4 regions of the Alteromonas sp. KUL17 genome follow, and region 2 is predicted to be linked to each of the others. Evidence: predicted binding sites of a transcription regulator. Region 2 holds the regulator's gene; each other region holds the start of a gene.

What was found. The regulator MetJ, encoded in region 2, represses methionine synthesis genes. The targets are predictions, from matches to a motif close to TAGACGTCTAGACGTCTA.
Region 1: the regulator MetJ is predicted to act here: its motif matches at 1,527-1,544, upstream of metA (homoserine O-succinyltransferase).
Region 3: the regulator MetJ is predicted to act here: its motif matches at 1,862-1,879, upstream of metK (methionine adenosyltransferase).
Region 4: the regulator MetJ is predicted to act here: its motif matches at 1,696-1,713, upstream of thrA (bifunctional aspartate kinase/homoserine dehydrogenase I).

What each region holds. Positions count from the first base shown of each region.
Region 1 is NZ_BJKJ01000010.1:94,839-98,045, reverse strand. Features, by position in the region: gene KUL49_RS10975 (homocysteine S-methyltransferase family protein) at 1-520, opposite strand, end outside; gene metA (homoserine O-succinyltransferase) at 524-1,462, opposite strand; gene KUL49_RS10965 (DUF2802 domain-containing protein) at 1,573-2,007, opposite strand; gene KUL49_RS10960 (chemotaxis protein CheW) at 2,067-2,558, opposite strand; gene KUL49_RS10955 (chemotaxis protein CheW) at 2,576-3,207, opposite strand, start outside.
Region 2 is NZ_BJKJ01000020.1:71,774-74,980, forward strand. Features, by position in the region: gene KUL49_RS15905 (malic enzyme-like NAD(P)-binding protein) at 493-1,728, shown strand; gene metJ (met regulon transcriptional regulator MetJ) at 1,892-2,224, opposite strand; gene metF (methylenetetrahydrofolate reductase) at 2,386-3,207, shown strand, end outside.
Region 3 is NZ_BJKJ01000001.1:240,545-243,751, reverse strand. Features, by position in the region: gene KUL49_RS00980 (hypothetical protein) at 1-395, opposite strand, end outside; gene metK (methionine adenosyltransferase) at 646-1,791, opposite strand; gene tkt (transketolase) at 2,219-3,207, shown strand, end outside.
Region 4 is NZ_BJKJ01000014.1:105,565-108,771, reverse strand. Features, by position in the region: gene thrA (bifunctional aspartate kinase/homoserine dehydrogenase I) at 1-1,521, opposite strand, end outside; gene KUL49_RS13425 (LysR substrate-binding domain-containing protein) at 1,815-2,693, opposite strand; gene KUL49_RS13420 (S-(hydroxymethyl)glutathione dehydrogenase/class III alcohol dehydrogenase) at 2,882-3,207, shown strand, end outside.

The DNA.
Region 1 (3,207 bases), on a different contig from region 2:
CTTCGGTAGACTCGCTATACGCTTCCACGAGTTCGTCAAAAGTAACATTGCGTTTGCCTGGGTCGTTAACGTCAGGCGAAATTGAAGCAGTGCGATTTGTTGGGCCAAGTACACCTGCCACGAAACGGGGTTTGTCGGGTGTCTTTGCTGTGAACTCATCGGCAGCTTTACGTGCCAATTTAGCTGCAGCTAAATTAATATCACGGGATTGAGCCTGCATATCGTAATCGGCCATAGCGATAGTCGTAGCATTAAACGTATTCGTTTCAATAATGTCCGCACCAGCTTCAAAGTAATCACAGTGAATTTGATAGATGATATCGGGCTGAGTAAGAACCAACAAATCGTTGTTACCCTTAACATCGCAGTGCCAGTTGGCAAACTGTGTTCCGCGATAATCTTCTTCTTCTAACTTATGGCGCTGGATCATGGTGCCCATGGCGCCGTCTAATATAAGGATGCGCTTTTTAGCGGCTTCTGTAAGCGTTGTCTGCGCGCTAGAATTTGGTCTTTTGCTCACGTGCTACCTCTTTGGCTGTGACTTTTCAGCAAGCTGACTTAAATCGTAAGGCGTGGTCTGATAGACATAATAATTCAGCCAGTTTGTAAACAATAGGCTGCCGTGTGAGCGCCACTGTACAATAGGAGACTTGGCTGGATCATCCCCTTCAAAATAGTTTTTTGGAATTACTGGCGTTTGTCCCGCGGCAATATCTCGAAAATACTCGTCTTTAAGTGTATCTGGATCGTATTCCGGGTGACCCGTTACAAATACCATGCGCTTATCTTCTGACGCCACAATATAAGCGCCTACATCGTCAGACTCTGCAACAACACTAAGTCCATCGACGCTGTTATACAACGAGGTGTTAATATGCCCATAACGGGAATGTGGTGCGTAAAAAGAAGGATCAAAGCCTCTTAATAGCTCATTGTTCGGGTCATTCACTTTATGTTTAAAGACACCTGAAAACTTTTCGTCTCTAAGCTCTCGTGTAATGCCGTAAAAGTGATACATGGCGGCGTGAGCAGCCCAACATAAGTAAAGGGTTGAGTTCACGTGACGCTGCGCCCACTCCAATATGGTGGTCATGGTTTCCCAATACTTTACTTCCTCGTAATCGATAAGCGCGAGAGGCGCACCGGTGACAATGAGGCCATCGTATTTCTTATTCGCTACCGCTGAAAAGTCGTGATAGAAAGCATCCATGTGCGATTGCGGGGTATTCTTCGGCGCTTGATTATCAATTCGAATTAAATCCACGTTTATTTGCAGTGGCGTGTTCGATAACAGGCGAAGTAACTGTACCTCTGTTTCTATCTTGTTCGGCATTAAATTAAGAATACCGACTTCAAGAGGACGAATATCCTGATTGGCAGCCCTGTCCATGTCCATGGTAAAAATATTTTCACCTAGTAGTACATTCTGCGCGGGTAACTGCTCAGGAATACGAATTGGCATAGAGGGCTCCAGTGATAAATTACAATATCTGTATTGTGTCTATAACTGGCGATATGTCAACATCTTTACGTCTAGACGTCTAAACGTTTTTTCTCTGGTGCTCAAAAATACTAATTATTTTGTTTATGCACCATTACCAACATCTCAGCTTCGGCACGAGGAATGTCGCAGGCTTCAATAATTTCATCGATGCTAGCGCCTTGCTTGACTAAGTCCGCCGCACGCTGATATAGGCGTAGGGAAGGATCTTGAAGCTTGAGTTCTCGAAGCTGGTTTTCAATATCAGTTTGCTTTTCGTCTAACTCTTGAAGGTGTCGAGTGATCACCAAGGTGCGTGCTTGCGCCTCAGTTTGTTGATTATTTGCATTTTTAGCAAGGGCTTCAGTGCGGGCAATAGCCTCTGCGTTAGCATGTTCGCTTTCGCTTAATGCAGAACGCAACTGCTTAATATGTGAATACAGCACACCCATCGCGGCAATGAGTATAACTACAAGAATACACAGTATGAGTTCTAATAAGGTAGGTGCAGCAAGCTGCCAATCCATGGACATAACCCTTGGGGAAATGTAGGCAGTATTATAATCAATACCGCCTATTCATTTATTTAGATGTTGCTAAGCTCATCCCACTCTTCGTCGCTTAACAATTTATTAAGATCTACAAGAATAAGCAGTTCGCCGTCGCGGTTACTTACACCTTGGATAAACTTAGCACTCTCTTCAGTACCTACGTTAGGGGCACTGTCAATCTCTGAAGATTTCAAGTAAACCACCTCAGCGACACTATCCACCAGAATACCAACCACCTGCTCGTCAGACTCAATAATAACGATACGGGTATTGTCAGTAATTTCTGTTGGCGGTAATCCGAAACGAGCACGTGTATCGATAACCGTTACTACGTTACCACGCAGATTGATAATACCAAGTACATAGTCAGGTGCACCGGGTACAGGGGCTATTTCGGTATAACGCAAGACCTCTTGAACTTGCATCACGTTGATACCGTAAGTTTCTTCACCTAAGCGATACGTTACCCATTGAAGGACTTCGTCGTTGCTGTCGGTGGCGTTATTATTTATTCTTTCGTCGCTCATGAACCTGGCTCCCAATACTATGGCGTCTGGTCGTTACTGCCTAAGCCTTTGTTAAGCATAGATATTAATTCTTCAACGTCAATTAACGCGCACATTTTTTCTTTAACCATCCCTGCTAACCAGGGACGCTTACCTGTGGACTCGCGCCATTTAACATCATCGGTAGTCAAATTGACCGTATTGACTAGCTTTTCACTAGCCAGACCCCACGCACTTTCCCCTAACATTATAAGATATCGGTAGTTAAGCGATTGTGCGAGGTTTTCGTCATATTTTTCTGGCATTACCCATTTTGCAGAGTCAACAACACTTAGTTTAGACTCTCTGTGCAACATTACACCCATAAACCAATCAGGTTTTCCAAATAAAGGGCCAATCTTCTCAATTTGGTGGATCCCACCTAGCGACGTCAAAGGCACCGCAAGTGTTAACCCTGCAACCTCAAAGAATAGCGCCTGAAAGCGAAAACCGAGAGTATTCTTTAGTGGAACTTTTGTTTTTTCAGCGCGGTTTAACGCAGCTTCTTGTTCATTTTCTACTAAAGTTTCTGCGTGAGACTGTTGCTGTTCATCTTCAATTGTCTCTGCTTTTTGCGTTTCAATTAACGATGTAACCTTTTCCGCTATCGCTTCTTGTTCATTCGATAGCG
Region 2 (3,207 bases):
ATGTTATGACAAGTCAAAATAAATAGCATGAATGGCAATTATAGCCCCATTTTACTGGTCTAATTAGTACGCCTAACCTACATTGGTATATGAGAATTCTGATCAGATATGTACACAGTGATTGGCTGTGTTAGAGTTGCGATCGGCACTTTGATAGTGAGCATTAATTCTGTGAATAATGCATTGCTTTCAAGACTTATGGCGCTTTTGGGTACATAAACCAGAGGCTTGTATCCATTAAGGTATGTGAACAAAATCAGTAAAGGTTAACGCCTAGTCTGCTTTTCCACATGCCACCTTGGGGCCTATTGATGATTGCTGTAAAACAAAGATCAACAAGCCCTAGTGCTAACAACTATTTATAATCACTTTTGTCATTACTTGGTTGTAACGCGCTTACGTTTATCTACCTATAACTATAACGACAATAAAATAGCTACAGAGCGTGAACGAAAACACCGATGAACCCTACATCTAAGGATACCTTTTTACATGTCAGATTTTAGACAACGCGCACTCGACTATCACGCCAAACCCACACCTGGAAAAATCCGCGTAGAGTTATCTAAGCCAGCAGACAGCGTCGATGACCTTGCTCTTGCCTACAGCCCAGGCGTTGCCGAGCCGGTCAGAGAAATTGCTGAAGATGCAGATAACGCCTATAAGTACACGGGTAAAGGAAACCTGGTTGCCGTTATCAGTAACGGAACCGCAATTTTAGGGTTGGGTAACCTAGGCCCACTGGCATCGAAACCTGTTATGGAAGGTAAAGCCCTTCTGTTTAAACGCTTTGCTGGCCTGGATGCCATTGACATTGAAGTGAAGCATCGTACAACCGAAGAGTTCATTAATACAGTAGCGAATATCGCTGACACATTTGGCGGCATTAACTTAGAAGACATTAAAGCGCCTGAATGCTTTGAGATTGAACAAGAGCTAATTAAGCGCTGTAAGATTCCGGTATTTCATGATGATCAGCACGGTACCGCTATTGTAACTGCAGCGGGCATGCTTAATGCTCTGGAAATTCAGGGTAAAAGCATAGAGAGCGCTAAAATTGTGTGTATGGGTGCCGGTGCAGCAGCGGTCGCTTGTATGGAACTGCTTATTAAGTGTGGTGCCCAGCGTGAGCGTATTTATATGCTAGACAGAAAAGGCGTTATCCATACTCGTCGCGAAGACTTAACTGAGCACAAAAAGCTATTTGCTAACAATACTGACAAGCGTACGCTTGAAGACGTAATGGAAGGTGCGGATATTTTTGTTGGTGTGTCTGGACCGGATGTTTTACCACCAGAAACACTGGCCTTGATGGCTGAAAACCCAATTGTATTTGCATGTTCTAACCCAGACCCTGAGATAAAGCCTGAACTTGCTCACGAAGTACGTAAAGATCTTATTATGGCTACCGGACGCTCGGACTACCCTAACCAGGTTAACAACGTACTGTGTTTCCCGTTTATTTTCCGTGGCGCACTAGATGTTCGTGCAACGGCCATTAACGATGAAATGAAAGTAGCGGCAGTAGAAGCCCTTCGTGCTATCACGAAGGAGCCTGTACCAGAAGAAGTACTAGCTGCCAGTAAGAGTACTAGTCTGACATTTGGTAAGGAGTACATTATTCCTAAACCTATGGACCCGCGTTTATGCGAGCGTATTGCTACCGCCGTATCTAAGGCTGCGATTGAATCTGGTGTTGCACGCGTGCCTGAAAGCCCAGAAGAATAAAATTCTGGCGCATTAGGCAAAAAAATGGAGGGGCTAGTGCTCAACCTTTATTTGCTAAAAAGTGCGCTTAGAGAATACAAGTACATAAAAAACGGCGCCGTGTTGTAGGTTATCAACTAGCAATAACTTACAACAAAGCGCCGTTTCTCTTTAATACCAAATATCAGTCGTCTTCCGACACATCGTTTTCGAAGCTTGGATCAATGCCCATTTCTTCCATAATGCGTCTTGCTTCAGCCGGTACGCGATTAGGATTGTCTTTGCGCAGGTCATCATCGTTAGGCAATGGTTGACCGGTAAACGCATGCAAAAATGCTTCGCACAACAATTCTGAATTAGTGGCGTGACGCAGATTATTGATTTGGCGGCGAGTACGCTCATCAGTAAGCGCCTTAAGCACATTAATAGGTATAGAGACAGTGACTTTCTTTACCTGTTCGCTCTTCTTGCCATGCTCTGCGTAGGGGTGAATATATTTACCGTTCCATTCTGCCATTGTACTAACTCGGTCTACTCTTTTTTATGTTATGAAGAGAAATTCTAAACAAGTTCACGAAAAGGTCAATTGAGCAGTGTAAACCTCTTGACGTCTAGACATATATTCTTTAATTTAGACGTCTAAACGTCTATAAGAATACATTTTTGAGAGAAAAAGCCATGGTTTCTTACGCACAAGGTATCGATGCATTAAACCAGTCCCTGTCGGAACTGCGTGATATTGATGTATCTTTTGAATTCTTTCCGCCTAAAACGGAAGCCATGGAACAGACCCTGTGGAAGTCAGTTGAACGTCTAGCGCCACTAAAGCCAAGCTACATGTCGGTAACCTACGGCGCGAATAGCGGTGAGCGTGACAGAACCCACGACGTAGTAAAACGCATTCAGCAGCAAACCGGTGTCGCGGCGGTTCCTCACTTGACCTGTGTTGATGCTAGCCGTGATGAGCTTAAGCAAATTGCAAAAGACTACTGGGACTCAGGTATTCGCCGTATTGTTGCGCTTCGTGGCGATTTACCGCCAGGAGTAGAAAAGACAGAGATGTATGCCTCTGATCTTGTTGCCTTGCTAAAAGACGTTGCCGATTTTGATATTTCTGTTGCTGCCTATCCAGAGAAGCACCCTGAAGCACCAAATGCGCAGTTTGATTTACTAAACCTTAAGCGCAAAGCAGAAGCAGGTGCCACAGAAGCGATAACCCAGTTCTTTTTCGATACGAGTGTGTACCTTCGATTTAGAGACCGTGCAGCCGCAGCGGGTGTCGACTTAGATATCGTTCCGGGTATTTTGCCGGTAACCAACTACCAAACACTGGTGAAATTTGCGGGGTTCACAAATGTTCATGTGCCGGGATGGTTACACAAAATGTTCGACGGCCTTGATGCCGACGACCAAGCTACCCGTAATCTTATAGGCGCTAACATTGCTATGGACCAAGTTAAAGTACTCGCTAAAGAAGGGGTAAAACACTTCCATTTCTAT
Region 3 (3,207 bases), on a different contig from region 2:
GCCATGTTTAAACCCTCGCTTTTGCCAAGCAGCCAGCCCAACCGAGTAAAAGTACCTACATCATGAGGTAAATAAAGCCACTCTGCGTAATGCTGAAAGGCGGTATTGTTGGTTTTGTACGTTGCATAGACCTTTTGCGGGATCCTTGTATCAAAACGACGGCTGGCGCTAAATATACCTTGTGAACCTGCTGGATAGGTATAGCTGTTGTCGTAAAGATAAGTTTCGGTTGTAGATTGGACACGGTACATACTATTTAGCTGCCACCGAGCTATTTTTTTGCTTTTGAATTGGATAGGACTGTAGTGGGGAGCATTCATTTCCGCGAGCACGGGGGAAGCCGCCGTAGACGCAGCCAAAGTAAGTGCCAGAAGAATTCCAGTAACCACATTCATGGAAGAGCCCAAGTTGTTGTTATCATGGCTTGTAAACAACCAGAAACTACAAGCGATAGTGTGTTCGTTATTTAAGCATAGCTGTAAACAATAAATGATGGAAATATTCTTTTCTGTTTTTTATTTGCCTGGTTAATTTAGCTAGTTAGCAAAGCCTAAATAAAAAACGCCGCTAGTTTGTGTAACCGCTTATAAGCTAAGCGTTACAAAAACAAAACGGCGTTTATAAAAGCGCTGCTTGACTGTCGAATTAAATCGATGCTTTTAACGCTTCTGCTTTATCTGTAGCTTCCCATGGGAATTCGTCACGACCAAAGTGACCGTATGCAGCAGTTGGGCGATAAATTGGGCGCTCAAGGTCTAGCATTTGGATAAGGCCGTAAGGACGCAAGTCGAAATGCTCGCGCACTAGTGCAACCAGTGTTTTCTCATCCACTACGCCAGTACCGAAAGTATCGATGCTGATAGACGTTGGCTCTGCCACACCGATTGCATAAGACACTTGGATTTCACAGCGCTTTGCAAGACCCGCTGCAACAATGTTCTTAGCAACGTAACGACCCGCGTATGCTGCACTGCGGTCTACTTTAGATGGATCTTTACCAGAAAACGCGCCACCACCGTGACGAGCCATACCACCGTAAGTATCAACAATGATTTTACGCCCGGTTAAACCACAGTCGCCCATTGGACCACCGATAACAAATCGACCTGTTGGGTTGATGTGGAAACGCGTGTTGGCATCAATCCACTCACTTGGAAGCACAGGCTTGATGATTTCTTCCATTACCGCTTCACGTACTGTTTCAGTGCTTACTGAATCACAGTGCTGGGTTGAAAGTACAACCGCGTCAATGCCTACAGGCTTGTCGTTTTCATACTTGAATGTAATTTGGCTTTTCGCATCTGGACGCAACCAGTCCAGCTTACCAGACTTACGTACTTCGGCTTGTTTTTGAACAAGACGGTGAGAGTAAGTGATTGGCGCAGGCATTAGCACGTCAGTTTCGTCGCTCGCGTAACCGAACATTAGGCCTTGGTCGCCTGCACCTTGTTCTTCTAGGCTTGCGCGGTCAACACCTTGATTGATGTCAGGAGACTGTTTACCAATTGCGTTTAATACAGCACATGAGTCAGCGTCGAAGCCCATATCTGAGTGCGTATAGCCAATTTCTTTAACAGTTTTTCGGGTAAGTTCTTCAATGTCTACCCATGCAGAAGTGGTCACTTCACCACCTACTAAAACCATACCGGTTTTTACATACGTTTCGCAGGCCACCCGAGCGCGAGGATCTTGTTCTAAAATAGCGTCAAGAACCGCATCTGAGATCTGATCAGCAATTTTGTCCGGATGTCCTTCAGACACTGACTCGGATGTGAATAAATGCGTGGCCATAAATGCTCCGTAAGCGTTAAATTATCAAAATAGTCGTATATTGTACTAAAACAAGTTATAAATACCAGTCTTTACTTCTAGACGTCTAAAAGTCTCTTCGTTACGAATAGTTGACACAACCCGATCACTAATGGGGTTATTCAGGACGAAATTAGTAAAGCGAATGATGTACTAGTAAAACCAGACGTTAGATATAACCGTTTTTGCTGTATTGGGAATACGTGATGGTCAGGGTATAGACCATTTTTTACTATGACTTTCACTATTGGCAATCAAAACCCATTGAACTGTAAGGTGGCATAGGTAAGAATAACGCCACATTCATTCGTATAAAGAAGTAGAGCGAACGCCTTACCTCTACGCTCGTCTAGCTTGCCTAGCCCGCTAAGATACGAAACAAAAGATACAAAATAAATCAGGAGACAACATGCCCTCTCGTCGTGAACTCGCCAATGCAATCCGTGCATTAAGCATGGATGCCGTTCAACAAGCTAAATCTGGTCACCCAGGTGCCCCAATGGGGATGGCTGATATCGCACAGGTACTATGGGGTGATTTCTTATCACACAACCCTGCAAACCCATCTTGGGCTAACCGCGATCGCTTTGTGCTTTCAAATGGTCACGGCTCGATGCTGTTGTACTCTCTTCTTCACCTTTCAGGCTACGAACTGCCAATTGAAGAGTTAAAGAATTTCCGCCAATTGCATTCAAAAACGCCAGGCCATCCAGAATATGGCTATGCGCCAGGTGTTGAAACGACCACTGGCCCACTAGGCCAAGGTATCAGTAATGCTGTGGGCATGGCGCTTGCCGAAAAAGTACTAGCTGCACAATTTAACAAAGATGGTCACACTATTGTTGACCACCACACATACGCATTCTTAGGCGACGGCTGCTTAATGGAAGGTATCTCACACGAGACCTGTTCACTAGCCGGTACGCTAGGCCTTGGTAAGCTTATCGCGTTTTGGGATGACAACGGCATTTCAATTGATGGCGAAGTGGAAGGTTGGTTCACCGACGATACACCAGCACGCTTCAAGAGCTATGGTTGGGAAGTGATCGATGGCGTTGACGGGCACGATGCAGAGCAAGTAAAAGCCGCTATTGAAAAGGCACAGGCGAATACTGCGCAACCTACGCTTATTTGTTGTAAAACCACCATTGGTTTCGGTTCACCTAATAAAGAAGGTACCGAGTCTTGTCACGGTGCACCACTAGGTGAGGACGAAATTGTCGCTACTCGCGAGAAGCTTGGCTGGAGCCATGGCGCGTTCGAAATTCCAGACGATATTTACGCTGGTTGGGATGCTAAAGAGAAAGGTTCAAACGCGGAAAGCGCGTGGAATGACGCTTTCGCTGCATACGAAGCCGCCTACCCAGAGCTTGCAGCAGAATTCAAACGCCGTGTAAA
Region 4 (3,207 bases), on a different contig from region 2:
CCTGCTATTTGCAATGCCATAAACTCTCAGCTGTACATTGCGTTTTAGCAAAGCCGGCTGTTGTTTTTCAATTTGACCTAGCAGTTCGGTTCCCACATTGCCACACCCTACTAGGAATACGTCAATGGTATGGCGGTCAGAGAAAAAATTCTGGTGAATAACCTTTACCGCTTTCTTAGCACGCTTGCTTTCAATTACCGTTGAAATAGAGCGTTCTGAAGAGCCCTGAGCAATAGCAACGTTGTTTACCCGCGCTTGGGCAAGCGAGTTAAAGAAACGCGCTGCCAAGCCTTTGGTTTGACGCATACCGTCACCAACTAAAGTAACAATGGCTAGGTCATGACGCACTTCAATGGGGTCTAGCAATTGATTTTGAAGCTCTAGCGCGAACGCATCTTCAAGAAGCGTTAACGCTCGGCTGGCGTCTTTACTTTGGATACAGAAACTGATTGAGTATTCTGACGAAGACTGGGTAATAAGGCTTATTGAAATATTGGCGTTCGACATCACCTCAAACACACGACTTGCCATACCTACCATGCCTTTAAGGCCAGGGCCTGCAACGTTAAACATGGTGACGTTATCAAGCTGTGAAATACCTTTAACTGACGTCCACACCTCGCTTTTTTCATTGCTGATTAGCGTACCTGGCGCAGCTGGGTTTAGTGTGTTTCTGATCAAACAAGGGATGTGGTGTTGGGCAATAGGACCGATAGTTTTCGGATGAAGTACCTTGGCACCGAAATAAGACAGCTCCATCGCTTCTTGATAGGTAAGCTTGTCTAACAGCACTGCCCCTTCAACTTGGTTCGGGTCAGCGTTATAAACACCATCTACGTCTGTCCAAATTTCACAGCAATTTGCGTCTATACACGCCGCTAAAATGGCCGCTGAATAGTCTGAGCCGTTACGCCCAAGCGTGACTTTCTCGCCCGCTTCGTTAGCAGCAACAAACCCCGGCATGACCAGAAATTCACTGCCGTCAGTAGGCACATCTGAAAAGCGCGCTTTACTAAGCGACACATCGGCAATGCTGTCTAGGTAATCGCCTTCGGCCAGCACATACTTAACCGGGTCAATAACGCGATTAGCGATACCTTTGGCAGATAGCATAGCGCTAAAAAGCGTCACCGAGATGTACTCACCAATACTTAGAATACCGGCAGCGACATTATCAGGTGCAACACCAAGCAGCTTAATACCTTCAAGGTGCTGTTTTAGTACTGAAAGGTGACTATTAATGAATTCTACCACGCTTGTATGTGCAAACCCGTCGAGTTCTTCGTTTAGGTTGTTGGCGATGCCGGTAACCGTGTCGTTCAACTTATTGAATAATGGCTGGAAATCTTCACCCGCGGCTGCTTGTTCACATAGTAGTGAAAGCGCGTTCGTTACCCCCTTTGGGGCAGAGAGTACAACCGCAGCACCGTCGGTTTGGTGGGTCGCCGTGCTAATCTCCATAACGCGCATGTATCGCGGTGCATCGGCTAGAGAAGAACCCCCAAACTTTAAGACTTTCATATGCTGCTCCTTAAGGTTACGCATGCTAAAACGTGTGTAAAAAAAAGCCCGCTCTGTGTTAGGCGGGCTTTCGTTGTCTTTTGCTTACTTGCACTAGTCAGCGACCGCCCTTTTTAAGGTGGTAATTAACATAATGGTGGTGCGAGTAAGTAGAATCTTTTTCATACAAGCAATTTGCCGTATAGACGTCTATATGTCAACCGCAGTTTTCACTACACTGTATTGCAAAAAGTGCAACACTCTACACGAAATATTGCTTATTAAGGCATACAAGGCTTACTTTGTTTGTTTTCCTAGCGATCATCCATGATATTTTGGGCAAGGAAATCAACCAGTAAACGAATCTTTGGCGCAACATTTCTATTGGAAGGAAATACTGCCCAAATAGCTTCTTGCTTGTCTTTATATTCTGGTAATACCTCTACCAATTCGCCACGTGCCAATGCTTCACGCACATAAAACCCAGGTAGCTGGGTAAGCCCCAATCCAGCCAAAGCAGCGCTACAGAGTGCGTTGCCACTGTTGTATCGCACACGTCCTTGCACTGGCAACGTTTGCACTTCTTTATTTACAACGAACCTCCAGTTGGGTTGGGAGCCTACCAACAAAGTATGTTCCTTAAGCTCTTGTAGAGATTTTGGCATCGAGTGTTGAGAAAAATAGTCTTTGCTACCGCATACAAACAAATGACGTGTAGCCAGCTTTTTAGCAACAAGTGTCGAATCTTCTAATTTGCCAATACGAATAGCGAGATCGAGACCAAGCTCCACAATATCGAGTTTTTCATTGGAGAACGTACACTGCACACTAATGCCAGCGTACTTTTGCATAAAGGTATTGAGCAATGGCGCTATGAATGCTTCGCCAAACGCTACGGGAGCGGTAAGTTTAATTAGCCCTTGCGGCGATGCTTGCAGTGCGCTCACCGCTAGCTGGGCATCTTCGAGCGCCTTTAACGCGGGCATTGCCTGCTGAAAATACTGCGTACCCGCTTCAGTAAGCGATACGCTGCGCGTTGTACGCTGTAATAATTTTACGCCTAGCTGCTTTTCAAGTGATGCGACTTTACGGCTTATCTGCGCCACTGACGTGTCGAGCTTATTTGCAGCCCCGGTAAAATTGCCAACGTCAGCTACGGCACAAAACTCGGCTATACCTTCTAGATATTTCATTATCGCCACTCGTTAGTTTAGCGTTGTTCAACACAGCGCGGTTTATTTAAGTACATTCTATTTGGCCAAATCAATTATTACAAATATGAAATAGTGATTCACTAAAACCGTATTTATCATTAGTAATCCGTCTCCTATACTTTGGCCTATAAAACATCATCGTATATTTATGATTAAGGAGTCATCACATGACATCGTTTAAAGATTCGTTGCAAGAAGGTCAAACGCACATTAAGTCAAAAGCTGCGGTGGCTTGGGGCCCGGGTGAGCCGTTAAAGATGGAAGAAGTTGACGTAGAGCTTCCTAAGAAAGGCGAAGTACTTGTACGCATCGTTGCAACTGGCGTATGCCACACTGATGCATTTACGCTGTCCGGTGATGATCCTGAAGGCGTATTCCCTTCAATTCTAGGCCACGAAGGTGGTGGTATTGTTGAAATGGTCGGTGAAGGTGTAACCAGCGTAGAAGTTGGTGATCACGTTATTCCTCTTTACACCGCAGAATGTGGCGAATG